DNA from 2 places in the Haloarcula sp. 1CSR25-25 genome. Region 2 is predicted to be linked to the other one. Evidence: riboswitches for the same ligand, from Rfam matches in the RefSeq annotation. Region 2 holds a riboswitch; the other holds the start of a gene.
What was found. Region 2 has a riboswitch for fluoride ahead of KZ498_RS21630 (fluoride efflux transporter FluC). Riboswitches for the same ligand answer to the same signal wherever they lie in the genome.

Region 1: another riboswitch for fluoride. It lies ahead of KZ498_RS18960 (CrcB family protein); the one in region 2 lies ahead of KZ498_RS21630 (fluoride efflux transporter FluC).

Annotation. Positions count from the first base shown of each region.
Region 1 covers NZ_JAHYBW010000007.1:224,234-233,390, reverse strand. Annotated here, with positions in the region: partial or broken gene KZ498_RS18975 (helicase-related protein) at 1-907, shown strand, start outside; gene KZ498_RS18970 (ArsR family transcriptional regulator) at 1,230-1,592, opposite strand; gene KZ498_RS18965 (FAD-dependent oxidoreductase) at 1,711-2,274, opposite strand; fluoride riboswitch at 2,429-2,553, shown strand; gene KZ498_RS18960 (CrcB family protein) at 2,561-2,992, shown strand; gene crcB (fluoride efflux transporter CrcB) at 2,992-3,369, shown strand; gene KZ498_RS18950 (hypothetical protein) at 3,409-4,179, opposite strand; gene KZ498_RS18945 (CopG family ribbon-helix-helix protein) at 4,281-4,682, shown strand; gene KZ498_RS18940 (transposase) at 5,096-6,352, shown strand; gene KZ498_RS18935 (cation diffusion facilitator family transporter) at 6,451-7,359, opposite strand; gene KZ498_RS18930 (cation-translocating P-type ATPase) at 7,686-9,157, shown strand, end outside.
Region 2 covers NZ_JAHYBW010000010.1:126,626-135,782, reverse strand. Annotated here, with positions in the region: gene KZ498_RS21650 (hypothetical protein) at 1-778, opposite strand, end outside; gene KZ498_RS21645 (ArdC-like ssDNA-binding domain-containing protein) at 869-1,816, opposite strand; gene KZ498_RS21640 (arsenic resistance protein) at 2,060-3,061, shown strand; gene KZ498_RS21635 (hypothetical protein) at 3,098-3,445, opposite strand; fluoride riboswitch at 3,630-3,694, shown strand; gene KZ498_RS21630 (fluoride efflux transporter FluC) at 3,745-4,116, shown strand; gene crcB (fluoride efflux transporter CrcB) at 4,116-4,457, shown strand; gene KZ498_RS21620 (pirin family protein) at 4,577-5,341, opposite strand; gene KZ498_RS21615 (DUF6610 family protein) at 5,422-6,423, opposite strand; gene KZ498_RS21610 (hypothetical protein) at 6,532-6,759, opposite strand; gene KZ498_RS21605 (hypothetical protein) at 6,825-7,985, opposite strand; gene KZ498_RS21600 (C2H2-type zinc finger protein) at 8,636-9,157, shown strand, end outside.

The DNA of each region.
Region 1 (9,157 bases), on a different contig from region 2:
ACGCAGCCTCATCGATACGAGTACGTTCGATCAGGAGAGCCGAGAGAAGATTCAGGAGGTGATGGACGAGTCCGAGGACGTCTACGGGACGGAGGCCGACATCCACGAGTTCGTCGAACGCGGCGTCGAGGCGCTCGGTGGCGACGTCGAGAAGGTCGGGAGCAATCTCTACAGGGCACAGCTGCCACGCTCCCTACGGCAAGGGACGGACGAGGAGTACGGGCCATTCACCTTCAGCCGAGACTTCGCTATGGACCACGATGGTATCGATTACGTCTCACCCGATGATGATCTGGTCCAGCGGCTTATGCAGCAAATCCTGGATAGTGAGCACGGCGATGTTGGGCTAAAGCTCCTCCCGTTCGTCGACGAGCCGGGGATTGCATACAACTACCGCGTGACGTTCGAGGACGGGACGGGCGAGGTCATCCGGGAAGATATGATCCCTGTGTATGTCGATGCTCGGCATCAAGATCCCCGGCAGCGGATGGGTCAGCGTATTGTTCAGGGTGACAGTATCAAAGGGTCGCCCGACGCTGACCGTGTGCGATCGCTGATACAGAGTCAGGATCAGCTGCGAGAAGCCGCTGACCGGTATATCAGCCAGCAGGTGACTTCTTTAAGAGAGAAACTACACGAGCGCCGCCGAGAGGAGACCCAGCAAGAACTGGATGACCTCGAGGAGTATGCGGAGGCTGAACGACAGCGGATCGAGGAGTTCATCGAGAACTATGAGCGGAAAGCAGAGGCCGGGTCGAATATGGACATCGCGATCCGTGGTCAACAAGAACGGCTCAACAAACTTGAGCAGCGTATCGAAGACCGTCGCCAAGAATTGCAGCGGAAGGCTCGGGTCATCTCACTTGCGCCAGAGGTGGAGAACGTTTGCTTTGCTCTCCCGGTCTAATCAAATACCAATTCAAATGTTTTGATCGCGTGGGTATGATGTGTGTTTGAAAAGCCAACTATCGTGACGTAGGAGTGATTATTTCTCCAGCATTTTTGACCTGATTACAAACGACGACCCCGTCGACACCACCATCGCTGTCGGGCTTAAGGCGAGCGACAATTTTGGAGGATGGAATTGATGCGTGCCTTCTGTTACGATTCATCTGTTCTGAATCGAAACAGCGTCAGATCTTTCTCGGTTGTTTTGCCCTGGGTATGCTTTCGAAATATCCCGGATGTCGCGCTCGCAGTCCGGTAAAACGTATGCCCCGAGGTGAGTATCAGTTCTGTCTGTTCGGACGGTCGACGTCTTCGGCGGTCTTGATTTCGTCTGTTTTCTCGACTTCGGCGAACAGCTCTCGGTATGCGCCGGGCTCGAAGAGGTTGTTCCGGTCGAACAGCTCGCGGGCGGCGTCGGTGAGCTGAAAGAACCGGTACGGCTGACCCCGTTCGAGCCCTTCACGATCTCGTTCGATGGCCTCGATCAGTCCCACTTCCTCCAGCCGGATGAGGTGGTCGGTGAGCGTCGACGCTGCGATACTCGGGTTGTAGTATTCGAGTTCCTTCTTCGAGGGCGCGCCTTTCGGATGACCGACGATCGTCCCGATGATATTCGCGCGCGTCGTGTCGTCGATAGAGGGCATACTGACCGGATGGATCAATCCCGAATACATGATCAGTGGTATCCGATATACGGATCTGTTGTGCGAGCGAATGGGTGTGGATGATATGGATTTCTGGTATGCCTCGGGTCTCGTAGTCTCACTCAGCGTCTGCCGGCGTGTCGAAGTCGTGGAAGTGCTCGCCTTTCTCCTTGGTGAGGATATTCAGGGCGGCCGCAGCTCCGTCTCCAGCTGAAATCACCGCCTGCCATTCTTCAGCCCTTACCATCGCTCCCGTTGCATAGGCGTCCGTAACACTGGTTTCCATCGTTACCTCGACGTCGACCACGTCTTCATCAGTAAACGCACAGCCGAGCTCCTCTGCGAGATCACGCTTCGCGCCCGTCGCGAGGACGACATAGTCGGCTTGATATTCGTCGTCATCCGTCGTGATCGTGAATCCATCGCCGCTTTCGTCCTGCTCGACAGCCGTGACCTGTTCTCCCTGGTGTCGGTCCACATCGAATGCATCGACTTGGTCGCGTGAGCAGTCCATGAATTCGTCACCGTCGATCGATTCGATGCCGAGATAATTGAACAAGTGGGCCTTGTGCATCCACGTCTGGTCCGTATCGAACGCCACGGTGTCGAGCCCGTTCTTCGCCGTGAATAGCGCCGCGCTGAGTCCGGCCGGGCCGCCGCCGATCACTGCAACCTGTGACATACGTCCGAGCTACTCTCCCCTTGCACATAATGGTGGGCCTCATTGAAGATGCAGTTTCTCCTCGTTCATCCGACCGGCGATGTAGCTAGTAATGTCGCCGCTTTATTTGTCTGGTGAACTCGAAACTTCTAAGAAACGGTGAAACGGATATGGAGTAGATACGGGCGATGGGGTCCGCCTGACGCAACCGCCGGAAACGCCGCCGGAACCGCGCGCGGTTCCGGCGAGCCCACGAGACCAGCGGTCTCGTGAACGCCGGCTGATGACTCCTTTTCCATCAGCATCCATGACCGACGACGACCCCTTTCCGGCGACAGCGGACGCATCCACACGAAGAACTCGGATTCTGAGCACGATCGAGTTGCTCGTGCTCATCGGCATCGGCGGATTCGCTGGCTCGAACCTTCGATACGTCTCAGAAATGGTGTTCTCCGGACTTCAGGCAACGCTGGTAGTGAATGTTCTCGGGAGTTTCGTGTTGGGATTCATCCTGTACGAGGCAATCTATGCCGGCGTCCTCGCCGAGCAGACCCAGGTCGTCGTCGGAACGGGCTTTCTCTCGTCGTTTACGACCTACAGTACCTTTGCCGTTCAAACAGTCCAGACGGGGTCACTGAACTGGATGCTGCTGAACGTGTTCGCGACCTATGGACTCGGATTTCTCGGCGTCCTCCTGGGCCGGGAACTTGCCCGAGCCGTCGATGGGGGTGACACGTAATGGTGCAACTCGACCCGGCGCACCTCGTCGGTACCGGCGGTGCAATCGGTGCGCTCTGTCGCCATCTCGTGAGCGAGTACGTCGACGCCGACGCGTTTCCGCTTGGGACGTTCACCGTGAACGTCGTCGGGAGTTTCGTCCTCGGCATCGTCACGTTTCTCGACGTCACCAATACTGTGGTCCTGTTCGTCGGAGTGGGTGCGTGTGGCTCGTTCACGACGTTTTCCTCGTTCTCGTTCGAGACGGTCCGGCTCTGGGAGACGGGCGAACGGTCGTGGGCGATCACGAACGCGGTCGGGAATCTTCTCGGTGCATTGGTCGCGCTTGGCCTAGCGTGGCTGCTTGTCCACGTGATTGCCGCCTACCCGAGATGGTAATGAAATATGATGGATTCTGAAATTCTGCCTCGATTGTGGTCAAAAGATACCGAGGATGAACCCGATGCCCATCACGATGAGGATCGCTGCCGTGAATGCGGGCAGGTGTTCAGCGTACTCTTCGAGCCTATCTTCGTAGCGCTCGTAGCCAGCCACGAGGAGGAGCGTCACCCCGACGAGCGAAACGATGACGGCGACCGAGTAGAGAAGCATGAGCTCTAGACAATAGGATGACCCCGTACAGATGGCGATGATGTCGAACTCCTCGTTGTGAGTAAAGCCGAGGGCGAACGCGAGGGCCACCATTCCGTAGAGACCCTGATCCGCCGCTTCATCTGCGTTCTCGTGTGCGTGAGAGTGGTTGGAACCGCCGACGAACGGGAGTGCGCGTCGAATGCGGGTGAACCAGCCTGCGTGTTCCTCGTGGTCGTGCGCGTGATCATAATTGTGCGAATGATCGTGTTCGTGGTCGTGATGATTCTCATCGTGGTTCGGGGCAGTGTGTTCGTGGCCATTAAAGTACTGCCAGATTCCGAGGAGGATAAGGAGTCCACCCGCGACGTAGTTCATCCAGCCGATCTGGGTGAGATCGAAGTACGAGATCGCCCAGAAGTAGACGATTACCATTGCGATGCTACTGATGAGATGTCCGATTCCGAGAATGAGGCTCGATGCGGCGGCATAGAACCATTTGTTCTGTTTGTCGAGCGCGTAACTCGCTGCTATCGCCCATCCGTGGCCTGGGGCGAGCCCGTGAGTGAGACCGAGGGCACTGGCCCCGAGTGCAAGCCCGAGAATTCCGTTTGCCATCTACTCGATAGGGGTACTGGATGACTCATAGGGGTTGTTATGACCCGATTCGGGAGTTCGTAATAATGACACTCTTGAGGAGCGCCGTCTATGGCTTAGATATGAGAACGAGTTTGAACATTCCGCAAGAGGTTCTCGAATCGTTCGATACGACGTGGCAAGACGAAGGATTAGAATCACGCTCCCGTGCCGTCCGCGAGGCGATTCACGAATACATCGAGCGCCACACAGAGCTCGAAGGATTAGAAGGCCCCGCAGTCGCAGCACTGGCATTCGATTACGAGCACACACTCGTCATCGGCGAACTCCATACCGTCCAGCATGAATTCGAGGACGTCATCGGCACCACACAACATATGCACCACGGGGAGTGGTGTCTTGAGACGGTTTTCTGTCAGGGACCCGCAGCTCGAATCCGGGAGTTAGTGTACCGACTCCGAGATTTCGACGCCGTCGGCCGCGTGAACGTCATGTTCCTCCAACCGGAACTCTCCACGGAATAGAGCGACTGAGTCGTCTGCTCCAATCAGCACTCCTATGGATACGTGTCTCTCATATGCGTACGTTGCGATGGACTGTCTCCGACGACCGCGTAAGGCGAAGACAATGTTGTCTTCTGCTGTATGGGCAACCGGGATGTCTATCTCGTCCTTGGTGATGAGGAGACGGAGAGTCAATAGATGCGTATGACACACGAGGCGATGCATCACCGGCGCTACAGAGATTCGGCGCGATGGAGACTCTACTGGATCGGGGACCGGGTTATAAAGAACAAGGAGAATACCCGCGCCTTTAGGCGCGGGATAAATCCGACATTCTGACCGACAATCCACCGACGACATTCCAGCCGGATATTCCACACCCGGTCGGTGGTTTTAATAAGAAATCTCTCATAACGTGTTATGAGGACAGTTCGATGTTGGAAACAACCCGCACCTACGTCGCCCGTATCACGAACCACCAGCAGGTTCGTGACGATCTCGACCAATGCGGGTTCTCAGCATCCAAACTGTGGAACGTCGGACGCTACTACATCCAACAACGGTGGGACGACGACGGTGAGATACCCGACGAAGCCGAACTGAAGTCGGAGTTGAAAGACCACGAACGCTACAGTGACCTGCATTCTCAGTCAAGTCAGCGAGTTCTCGAAGAACTTGCTGAGGCGTTCACCGGCTGGTACAACTCCGACAACGGCAACAACCCACCGGGATACCGGAAACGTGGCGACGACCACCCACGCTCTACCGTGACGTGGAAGAAACGGGCCATCAAGCACGACGACAAACACGGCCAACTTCGCCTCTCGGAAGGCTTCAATCTGAAAGAGAGTCGGTCTGACTTCATCCTCGTGGAGTACGAAACTCGCCCCGACGTGGAAGTTGAGAACATCCAGCAAGTGCGTGGCGTCTGGAACGGCGACGAGTGGGAACTCCACCTCGTCTGTAAGAAAGAGATTCCCGTCGAAGACGCACCCGGTGACAAGACAGCGGGTATCGACCTCGGAATCAGCAACTATCTCGCCATCGACTACGAAGACGGCGCGAGTGAGTTGTATCCGGGGAACGTGCTGAAAGAGGACAAGCACTACTTCACTCTCGAGGAGTACCAGACCGAAGGCGAGAACGGGCCGTCGAAGCGTGCGTTGAAGGCTCGGCAGAAACTCTCCCGACGCAAAGACCACTTCCTCCATACCCTCTCGAAGCACATCGTTGAGCGGTGTGTCGAAGAAGGTGTGGCGAAAATCGCGGTTGGCGATCTCAGTGACATCCGCGAGGATGAGAACGGTGACTCGCGGAATTGGGGTGCGTCGGGGAACAAGAAGTTGCACGGCTGGGAGTTCGACCGCTTCACGAATCTACTTGAATACAAGGCCGATGAACACGGAATCCTTGTTGACCGTGTAGATGAGGAGAACACGAGTAAGACGTGTTCGTGTTGCGGGCAGATTCGGGATAGCAACCGTGTGGAGCGTGGTCTGTACGTCTGTTCGTCGTGTGAGACGACGATGAACGCAGACGTGAATGGTGCGGTGAATATCCGACGAAAGATAACTCAGAGTCCCCCAACCGGGGATATGAGTAACGGCTGGTTGGCACAGCCCGGAGTCTTCCTGTTCGACCGCGAGAGCGGGTCGTTCAACACGAGAGAACAGGGAGTCTGCAAACCCTAATATCCCAACGCTCGGGATTCCTCCGGCTTTAGCCGGAGGAGGATGTCAAGTGTTTTAGTTCAGGGAGAGAGCCTGCAGTTTGCCGTATCGAGGGTCGTTCATGCGGGAGAGGTGGTTGATTCATCCGCGTCTTTCCACTCTCCGAGCCCTGCCGGATCCAGGTGGACGTGGACATCAGCGACTGGCTCGATTTCACGGACGCGCCGGCGGAGTTCTGATTCAACGTCATGTGCTTCGACCACCGATAGTTCTTGATCGACTTCGGCGTGAAACTCGACTTCGATCATGTGCCCAGAGTAGTACGCGACAAAATCGTGAATACCACGAACAGCAGAGTGTTCCCGGATGCGCTCCTTGATCTCTTCCTGTTCTGATTCCGGAGGAGCGCTATCGGCGAGATACTGAATATTCTCTCGCGAGATATCTACGCCTTGGTGGATAACGAGTAGACTCACGATGCCGCCTGCAATCGGGTCAAAAACTGGGTAACCAACTGCCATACCGAGGACACCCACCAGAGCCGCACCAGTCGTATAGAGATCGTTAAGACTGTCCGCAGCAAGCGCGCGGAGGCTCGGGAGCTGGAGTTCCTGATTCTTGTATTGGGTATACCAGTAACAGACGTACATATCACCGAGTGCAAACAGGAGCCCGATAATAAGCCAAATACTGTACTCAGCGGTCACTCCAGTTAGAATTGAGTGACCCGCATCGTACAGCAGTTTGAGTCCGAGGAGAACGAGCATGCCACCGACGAAGAGCGCGGAGAGGGGTTCGAATCGGTTGTGTCCGTGGGGGTGTGACTGGTCTGCATCCTCATAGACGGACCGGCCCCAGATCAAGACGACACCGCTTGCAAGGAGGTCTGCAACGGAGTGCGCTGCGTCGGCAGTAAGGGCGAGACTTCCTGTGAGGATCCCGAGTGCCCCCTCGACACCAATTTTGAGAGCATTTAACAGAACATTTGCCCAAGAGACTTTGAGAAAGGCTACACGTGAATCCGCCATAATATAGCGATACTGCTACATCCACATAAGAGGCCTCATTAGGCGCGAATAATCGAGTTTTTGATTCAATCTAAACTTTTCACGGTGCGTTGAGAGTCAACGGGTAACCAAGAGACTCATTATATAACTGTACCTACCTATGCAATAGATAGTTGACCCAACGTTATCCTAACCCGAGCCCACTAGGACCTCGAGCGACTGCACCGCTCTCTCCGAACAGCATTAATATCGATGCATCTGTACCCCCAGTAATGGCCGTTCGACTGATGTCGGTATCCACGTTCCGCGGTCGAGGCTGTACCTCTTCTCACCGGTGGTGATCAGCTATGTCTCCATCTTATTCATCACCTGCCACGTGCGCGCTCTGTGGTGGCGCTGTCCCCAATGACCGAGTCGCGGATGAAGACGGCGGCGTCTACTGTTCTACCGGGTGTCGGGACGTCCAGCGCGTCCTCGGTGACGAGGAGCATTCCAGTCGCCCGGAGACGACACACGAACCCACGGGCGCGCCCGGCGCTGACGATGACGCTGGTGAATCCGAAACAGACACCCACGGAGAGCGGGCCGAGTCACGGGTATTTCTCCAAGTAGAGGGGATGCACTGTGCGACGTGTGAAACCTATCTGGAGTCGATTGCCGAAGACTGTACGGGAGTCACTGACGCTACAGCGAGCTACGTAACCGAGACGATTCGCCTCGAGTACGATCCCACGAGCATCTCGGCGGACGCTCTCTGTGACGCGCTTAGTCCGCTGGGCTATACGGCAACGCGTCGTGACGGTGGCAGTGATGGTCCGATGACTGTCGTCGGCCAGTCGCGGCGGCAAGACGAGACGGGTGGCCGAGACATCGACGAGGTGCTCGGGTTTCGCTACGCTGCGGGCGTTATTTTCGGGACGTTCATGCTCCTGCCGTACGCGGTGCTCCTCTATCCAGCGCAGCTCTCGTCGTTCTTCGGCGATGGGACGCTGGACATGTACGCGAGTGCGTCTGGGCTCGGCGGTGGAGATGGCCTGTTGATCCTGCCGCTCTTTCTCGTCCTGACGGGTGTGGTCCTGGTGTTCACCGGCCTTCCGCTCTTACAGGGTGCGTATGTCAGTCTGAAGATGCAACAGCCGAACACGGACCTGCTCGTCGCACTCCTCGTCGTGAGTGCCTACGTATACAGCACGATCGCGTTTCTCCTCGGTCGGATCGACGTCTTCTACGACCTGACGATCGTGGTTGCCGCGAGTGTGGTCGCTGCGATCTTCTACGAATCACTGAGCAAACAGCGGGCGATGGACCGCCTGACGGACCTCACCATCTCGCGGGTTACTGACGCCCGACGATATGACGCCGATGGGACCACGACGACGGTCGACGTGAATGACCTCGAACCAGGAGAGAGCGTGCTCGTCCGTGAGGGCGAACGTATCCCGGTCGATGGAGTCCTTGCCGAGGGCGAGTGTACGGTCGACGAGGCGGTCGTGACGGGCGAATCGCTCCCGGTGCTGAAGCGAGCGGGCGACGACCTCGTCGGCGGCGCGGTCGTCACGAACGGCGCCGCTGTCCTCACGGTGAGTGACAGTGCATCCAGCAGTATCGACCGCCTCATCACGTCGGTCTGGAATCTCCAGAGTGGGGATCACGGCGTCCAGCGACAGGCCGACCGGTTGGCGTCGTTCGTCATTCCAGTCGTCGTGGGTGGGGCTGTTCTCGCCGGCGGCTGGTCACTCGTAGTGGGGGCTGGCGTCCCGCTCGCCGTCCTGACGGCGTTGTCAGTGCTCTTGGTCGGGTGTCCATGGGCACTCGGACT
Region 2 (9,157 bases):
GACCCTGTTTTATTTCGTGATCGACGCGACGCAGATGCTTACAGCCGCCTTCGGGTGAGCGCTGCTGCCAGTCAGGGCAGGTACACGACTCGTCGATGACGTCGACTTCGTACCAGTTTCCGGACGCGGACTGTACTTCGTAGCGGCCACCTTTCGAGAGGAGCGAGACGTCCATCGCTTCGTCGACAGCACGCTTCGTGCGGGGCTCGAGATCGTCCCGTGACTGGTCGTTCTCGTCGACGACCAGCCGGTCGCGAACGTCGCCCGTTCGGCCACCGTCCGGCGCGACGGTGTCCGCAGGGCCACGGAGCCGCTCGTTGAGCACTTCCTCCGCCGGATGGCCTTCCGGCCAGAGGTAGTGGACCTCGCGGCGCTCGCGATGGTCGTAGGAGCCGCACGAGGCTGCGCTCCCGGTCCACACTCGCCAGGCACCCAGCGCGGCCATCACGTCGACGATGTCGCGGGGAACCGTCTGGTGGTCGTCCGGGAAGAACACCCGGAAGCGGGTACACGCCTCCTGCGGCGGGACGGTCTCCCACCAGTCTTCGCTGGAGCCCCAGCTGTCGTACATCGCCTCGTCGCTCCCGTAGCCGACGGTCACGCCGTCGATCGGCGTCCAGTCTCCTGGGAGGTGGTCCGACTCGCCTTCAAGCACTCGGAGGACGGCGTATCGGAGGTACTCGTGGGCTTGGTTGTCTGTCGATCGAGCGACCTGGTCGTGCTGCTCGGCAACGTGCTCGGCTTCCTCGAGGACCGTCGTGAGATAGGATTCAGTCATCATTCGACGGAGGTCAGAACGCGCCTCCGCCCCTCCGCGGGCGCTGAAAAACTTAACCAACAAAGCGGAAGGAATCCATCATTCTGTTGGTTAATTGGGTTGGGACGAGGATTCGCTCTCGAGAACGTCGATGAGCTCTTCTGCCGTTCGACTAATCCGTCCAAGCCGCTCGCGAACGACCTCGGGGTCGTCCGACTCCCACGCAGCGAGGTAGAACGCTGACCCACTGGTGTCGAGCCCGCAGTAGCGCCCGACGACATATGCGACGGCTTCGGCCTCGACTTCGCGTTTTGCCCGCTCGGTGTCGTCGTCGACGTCGAAGTGGAGCAGAGCGTGGGCGTACTCGTGAATCAGCGTCCGCGCGAGGTCGGCCTCGTTCTCCCGATCACGCACCTCGACGAGCGGCTGAACGTCGACGAGGCTCAGCTGCTCACAGATACCCTTCGCCTCGCCGTGGGTCCACTCCTCGGCTGGAACGATCCGCACCGTCACGCCGAGGTCGTCAGCGGCGTCAGTCAACTGTTCGACGAGATCGCTGGCGTCCCCGGTCGCTTCAGTGTCTAGGTCGGGAAGCGGCTCGCCTTCGGTCTGGGAGACATCGAACACCGGCGCAGGCTTGAATCCGACCAGGCCCTCGGACCACTCCTCAGGCGGCGTCTCATCGTAGTCACAGTCGCTGTCCTCGTGGTAGCTCGGCGAGTTCTCGCACTCCGGGCACTGCTTCGTGATGATTGGCGCCCAGATCCAGATGGCTGACTCACCCTCCTTGACGTGGCGGTCGAACTCCTCCTGCCACGTCCGGTAGCCCGCCACCCGGCTCGCCTCGGGACACTGCCGCTTGATCAGGAGCGTGTTCCGATACGAGTAGTCGTGGAATCGACTCTGGACGTCAAGCCACTCCTGGAACTCCGCGCTGGCCTGCGCGTCGTCGACGCCGGCGACGAGGTCGTCGATCCACTGTTCGATCGTACTGTTCATCTCGTCGGATCGTGTGTCGGTCTGGTCGAAGGAGACCGACGAATCACTGGTCGTAGCCATTGTGTTGTCCGAATCACGTTCACGGCGACTGCATCTGTTCAGACCGCGCCGCACCCCTCAGGGGCGTTCAAAAACACATCTCCACAGGGCAGCTGACTGGTTATGCCGACTCTGCGGGAGAACACTCGAAGAACTCTTACGACAGCTCGGTCACCGATGGGAACTTACGACTGCTCCTACCATCTCTACAAAACGAGGGTCGGATTGATTGATGTCGGTACTGGCCCCCCTCTCCGCTCATCTATGACCATACTCTCGAAACAGTGGATTCAGCACAATCAGGTCGCGATCTACGCCGTCGCCGTTCTCCTCGCGATTGGGGTCGGGCTTGGGCTCCCGAGTGCGAGTTCTGTGCTGGAACCGCTCATCAATCCTGTCTTAGCCGTACTGTTGTACGTCACGTTCCTCGAAATTCCATTTGTCCGGATTCGGCGGGCGTTCCGAAACGGCCGATTCATGGCGGCTGCACTTGGGATGAACTTCTTGGTCGTGCCGGTCGTCGTATTCGGCCTCACGCGGTTCCTCCCGCAAGAGCCAGTCATCCTCGTTGGCGCGTTCATGGTATTGCTGACGCCGTGTATCGACTACGTCATCACGTTCACTGAACTCGCCGGCGGTGACGCCGAACAGATCACGGCCGCGACGCCGGCACTGATGCTCATTCAGCTACTGTTGCTCCCGCTGTACCTCTGGCTGTTCATGGGACAGCAGGTGGCCGAGTTCATCGAGGCCGGGCCGTTCATCGAGGCGTTCGTCGTCATCATCGCGCTGCCACTGACGCTCGCGTGGGTGACCGAATACTGGGCGGAGCGCTCCAGCCGCGGTGCACAGTGGCAGGACACGATGGGGTGGTTGCCGGTCCCGATGATGGGGGCGACGCTGTTCGTCGTCATCGCCTCCCAGCTGCCGCGCGTGCAGGATTCGATCGGACAGATCGCGTCGGTCGTTCCTGTCTACGTGGCGTTCTTGGTCATTATGCCGCTACTTGGTCGATTCGTGGCGGGCGTGCTGGGAATGGAGGCTGGCGAGAGTCGAGCGCTCGTCTTCACCTCCGTCACGCGGAACTCGCTGGTCATTCTTCCGCTGGCGCTCGCGCTGCCGTCAGGCTATGCGCTCGCACCAGCGGTCGTCGTCACCCAGACGCTCGTCGAACTGACGGGGATGGTCGTCCTCACGCGAGTTGTCCCCACCTGGTTAGTGCCGGATTCGCCAAACCAGTTCTTTGATGTTGGGCAGAGTGACTGAGCTACGCTCTCCCGCGATCCAGACTATGGGCTTCGATCAGCGGAGCTCGTGGCGTTCGTCCGCAAAGCCAACCGAGACGAGGTACTCGAGGAACTCGTCGAACCGCTCGACGTCACTGGGCGTGTCGGTCGCAAGATGACGCGCCCACTCGATGGCCCACTGGAAGGCGGGATCTGTCCCGCCCTTGCCGTGTAGATACCACCACCGGGCTGCTTTGAGAACCACTATGGGATTCGTCGGCGGCTGCTCACCGGCGAGCCCACGGGTAATGGATTCGATTTTGTCGGGGACGTCGGCGGGATCGACCTCCGCTGATTGCGTGTTGTCGATATCGACGGGAATATCGTTGACCGATACGTTGTCGGGACTCTGTTGTTGACTCACTGGAAGTCACCTCTGAGAGCTTTCGAAGGAGCCCTCGCCCTCTCTGGGGGCACGAAAAACAGTCGAAACAGACGGCCTCTCCTGACAACTCTCAATGGTGATTTACGCCGAAGTCCTGTTTTCAGCAGTCATTCAATATTCTGGAGAACGGTGCGTTTATTTGTCCAATCACCGGAGACAGAAGTGAAACACGGGCGATGGAGTCCGCCTTCCCCAACCGCCGATACGGCTGATGACTCCTACTTTCGGCTCATCAGATGCTACGGAGACAACTCATTCGGCACGGGGAAGCGATCGTATTGATTGCACTTGGTGGCATCGTTGGTGCGAACCTTCGATACGCTGTCGGGGCAGCAGCGGGTGACGCACTCCTAGTCACACTCCTTGTCAATACCATCGGGAGCTTCGGACTCGGGTTACTCCTCTTTGATGCTCGAGCAGATGAGTTCCTCACGAAACGGCTGCGTTATGTCTTCGGAACGGGCTTCTTCGCCTCATTTACGACCTACAGCACGTTCGTGGCCGATATTGCGTTGACTGCACCGGAACTTGCCGTCCCCTATATTATCGCCAGTTACGCATCCGGGTTTGGTGGAGTCCTCGTCAGTCGAAAAATCGTAACCAGAACGTCTACAACTGCAATTCAGCCGCCGTCGCCGGGGGATGACTAATGGAGGTTCTGCTCATCAGTATTGGCGGGGCAGTTGGTGCAGTCCTACGCTATGTGGTTGGGCAGCTGATCGACAATACGTCGTTCCCATGGGCAACCCTCGTCGTAAACGCACTCGGGAGCTTCATCCTCGGTTCAGTCATTTTCGGGGTGAGTGATTCCGACATCCTCCTCTTGGTGAGTGTCGGATTCTGTGGGGCTTTCACGACATTCTCATCGTTTAGCTTTCAGACCGTTAGCCTCTGGGAGCAGGCCGAACAGAGAGCAGCATTCTTGAATGCGCTCGCCAATCTGACCGCGTCTCTGCTTGCCTTCGGGGTGGCGTGGGTTCTCATAGCCTAAGAACTGAGAAATCCCAGCTCACCATTCGGATCGGGATGATTGGGATGAGAATCGACCCCCATCTACGTCACGCCGGCGGGAGGTAGACGCTCTGCTTGCCGGCGATCTCTTCGGGTGTCTCAGCGGCCGATGGTGCCTTGGCGTGTAATCGGTGCGTCCGGATTGATGCTGAACGCGACGATAGTGGCGTCCTCGGTTGCAGTGACGGCCACGTCGTTGTCGCCGGTCACGAGTGCGCTCTCGGTGTACCCGACCGGCTCATCGCCGACCTCGACGGCCCCGTCGAAGACGTACAAGTAGGTGTGGCGGCCCGGTTGCGACGGAAGCGTGGTCGTGGCCCCGTCGACGAGGCGGCAGTCGTAGAAGTCGACGTCATTCCGAACGGACAGCGGGGCGTCGGTGCCCTCAGGACCGAACAGGTGACGCCACTCGCCGGCGATCGGGTCGGGAATCGGCTCGTGCTGGATGCCCGGTTCGAGGTCGAGGCTGTGCGGGCGCACGAAGATCTGGAGCATCCGCAGGGGCGGGTCGTCGGCCAGCGTCTCCTCGGCGTGCCAGAAGCCGCTGCCGGCGTTCATCACCATCAGATGGTCGGAATCAGTGACCAACTGGTTGCCCTGGCGGTCGTCGTGGCGCATCACGCCCTCGGGCACCCACGAGATGATCTCCTCGTTTTTGTGCTGGTGCATCCGGATCAGGGTTCCGGGGTCCATGAACGACTCGACGACGGTTGCCAGGGGCCCGTACCCGTGGTCGTCGTGATCGGGGACGGCGCGGCCGGGGAAGTTGAAGTGGATCCGGAACTTGCCCTGGTTTTGCGAGATGTCCGTTCGCGGCGCCGTGTAGATGCGAGATTCGGTCTGTGTGGAAGGCGACTCGTCCATTACCCTGTGTAGTCGCTCACCCGCTAAATGGGTTCTGCGCTCCGACCCCTGGCTTCCCGCTGAGTAGTGGATCGTGTCTCTCACGCCGGCGGCAAGTAGACACTCTGCTCGCCGGCGATTTCCTCGAGGTTGTTCCGGTGACGGTGGCTGAAGTAGCACTCGTAGCTGCAGTAGCCACAGATTGCGCCAGTATCGTATTCGGCGACATAGGGACCGCGCCGGGTTCGCCAGACGTTCGTTCCGCACTCGGTACAGGCCGCTTGCTCGAGGTCGGCAGGCCGCGGCCCTTCGTACTCGACGCCCAACCCGTCGTCTTGGGGTGTCGATTCGGGCCAGACACCGTGGGCCTCCCAGAACTCGCGGATGCGGGCGAGGCTGTGGCGCACGGTCTTTCGGACGGTGACGTGGTCGGCGTCGCGACCGCTGTCGTCCCAGCCGTCGGCCGTCCAGAACTCACCGAACTGCGCGCCTCGATGCAGTCCGTTCCAGTCGACGCCGACGATGTCGGCCGGTGGATCGTCCGTGAGTGTCGGCCGGGTCAGCTGTCGAATGGCGTCAAGTTGCTTCGGCGGACTCCCTCCGAGAATATGGACGTGTCGCCCTCTCCAATCAGCCGGGTCGGAGAACTCGTGGGCGAGGCGGTCGGCGTACCCGCGTGAATACCCGAGAACGATATCATCTGGAATCGCGTCGATCACTGCCTGGGATTTCGGGACGATGATGAGCTCGGCATCGGGAAAGCTGCCCTGAATCTCGCGAGCGGCAGCAATGTGGTCGTCGACGTGGGCGGGGTCGTAGACGTCGCCGATGACTCCGACCTGAGGCTCGTACTCGAAGAACCGATCGACGAACCGTTCCAGATCGGGGTTCCGGAAGTCGTTGTCCAACATTCCGACCGAGAGGGTGAGGTCCTGATACTGGTCTGCTTGATACCCACAGTCCTCTCGGAAACCAGGGAGATACCCGAGTCTGAAAGCGTCGAGCGCGAACGGGAGTCGATGAAGGAAGGCCACGAACTCTACCTGACGGGCAGCGGCGATTTGGCTGGCCGTGGGACTGCTGTGGCTCTTGAGAATGGACATGAATGCGACTCCGCGGGCTCCACACCCCGCACCCTTCCGGGGGTGGCTGACAAACCTTTGATTAACCAACAACTCCGGGAACCGGCGAGGTGCTGTGGGTTAACGGGGTTACTCTTCGTCCTCTGCCTCGCGGAGTTCAGCTGCCTTGCGCTCGAGTCGCTTCAGGATCGGCGTTCGATTCTGGTGAGCGTTCTCGTACGCGACGCAGTCCCGGAGCGTCTCCATATCAGGAATCGTCGCAATCCCGGCCTCGATCAGGCGATGATTCGGCGCTTCGAGGCGTTTCTCAGGCGGGAACCCGTCATCGCCTTCGTCGGTATCCGTAGACTGAGCCATCTCTGTTGGCCTCCACCCCTCGAGGGCGAGAGAAACAGACCGCCGACTACAGCCTCGTCGCGACGTCAGCCCATCGCGTCTTGGAACCGCTCACGGAGCGCATCCTCACGCTCCTCGAACTGGTCGACCTTCTCTTGCAGGTCGTCGCTGACGCGTTCAATGCTTGCGAGCGCCCGCTCGCCGGCGAGCGACGCCTGCGACCCGTCGTCGCCGTCCGCCTCCAGCTCCTCCTCGTAGGCACGCTCGACACGCTCGATGGTACCTTCTGGGTTGAACAGGATGTCGTTGGCCGTGCGAACGTAGCCGTCCAGCGATGCGCCCTCCTTGCCCTGGAAGAAGTGCGTGAGCGCGTACGTCGCCCCGGAATGTAGCGTCCACATATCGATCTCGACGGGTGAGGCCGCGTTGACCTCCGCATCACTCGCGGCGCGCTCGGCCAGGTAGTCCGGGAAGCCCAGCAGGCTGTAGAACTCCGTGACGGTGAACGGGAGCTCCGAGAAGTTGAGGTCGATATTCTGGGCGTCCCGGATGAACTCGAAGAGGTCGTCGGCGACGAGTTCGACCTGTGCGAGGATATCTTCCCACCAGGTCCGGAAGTTCCGGACGCCGCCGATGTGTTTGATGATCTCCTTGTCGGTGAGCGAGCGCATCGTGTTCGAGCAGTAGCCATCCTGAGCGAACCCTTCCACGTAGACGGCGTGCTCGCCGAAGAAGTCGTAGCCCGACGTGACGCCCATCGTGATCGGGTCCGACCGGCCGGGCAGGCGCACTTCGAGGCCGTCGAACATAATGTCCATGTGGACCTCGCCGCCGCCCCGGTAGCGCCGAATCTCGCCGAACATCACCTCGCCCAGCGGCGTCCCGTCGATGGTCTCCTCGCGGAGGACCTCTTCCAGGGGGCCGTAGACGTCGACCGGGTTGATGATCGAGTACGAGTCGGTCGGAATATGGAACAAGGAATCCGTTTCGGCGTCCTCCTCACGGGCCTGCTCTCGAGCGCGACTCGGCTCGACGAGCGCGTTGAACCGCTCCGTCTCGACCCACTCGTCGGTGTGCGGATTCTTGTAGGCCACGGTCGACTCGACGGCCTGCGGGAGGTCGCGGATCGCCTCAGCGAAGCTCACGGTGTCTTTGCCGCCGTGACGCTGACGATACCACTCGGGTAGTTCGGTGTCGGTACATCCATCGACGCCAGCGAAGATGGTTCTCGACTCTGGGTCTTTCATCTCAGTCACCTCGACGCAGGAACGCTCATCGACGGCCACCTGCATCGTCTCGCGCCCTGCGCCCCTCTGCCGGGCGAAACAACAACACCACGTTAACCAACACTGTACTAGGAAATGGCCGACTGTTGGCTAACGAAGGACGGAACTGCGGAAAGAGTGCCGGGTTCAAAACTGCCTGAAGACTGGTTATTGAAGCCGAATCTATTCCTGTGAGGCCTCTACCAATCCCGTCCGACTATTCAAATACCATGCCGGAGATAGCTCTGCAGTGACCTGTGAGCGAGCACGGATGCCCAGATTGTGAGCAGTCTTTTGATTCCCGTATAGGGCTGTCTGTCCATTACGCACAGGCCCACGAGGGGAGTCTTGCAGGATTTGAGTGTACCATCGAGGGCTGTCAGCGGGAATTCAAGCGAAGCGGAGACCGCGACGAACATGTTGAACAGCATCACGGTCTCGGTAGTGACGGTGCGACTTGCCCGACTTGTGGGAACACCTATGCTAGCCCTCGGGCAGTAGCGACTCACCACGCGACATCACATGGCGAGAGTATTGCTGGGTACGAGTGTCCGATTCAGTGGTGTGAACGCACGTTCGAAGACAGAGATCAACTCCAGCGGCATACCACGAATCATCCCAGACAGGAGGAGATGACAAGATGCCCTACCTGTGGGGAAATATTTGATAGTCGCCCTGGTATGCGACGTCATCATTATCACGCTCACGGAGAGTCGTTAACCGATAACGCAGTTTACGACTGCCCGATGGCTTGGTGTACCAACTCGTTCGCCCGCCGATCAGAGCTTACTGCCCATCTTTCTGACCATCCAACCGAGAGCGAAGCCGTAGATTGTCCGACTTGCGGACGAACCTTTGATGGCCATGCTGGATTGGGAGTCCATTTCAGAGCCACGGGCCACCGTCCAGATTTAGAACGCCAGACTCAGAGGCGTCTGATCGGACTGTTACTCGGTGATGGCTGTGTCAGCGCACAACCAGACGGGAAGATGCATCAGTTCGTACTTTGCTTGGTGAATCAGGAGTTCTTGAAGTGGGTCGATGAGCAGTTGGGGTGGTTTTCGACGGGTGTTGTTCAAAGCTTATCGCCCGACGAATCTGCGGCGACCAGTGGGCTGGAGAAGGCTACTGATGACCCCGACAACTACCAAGCA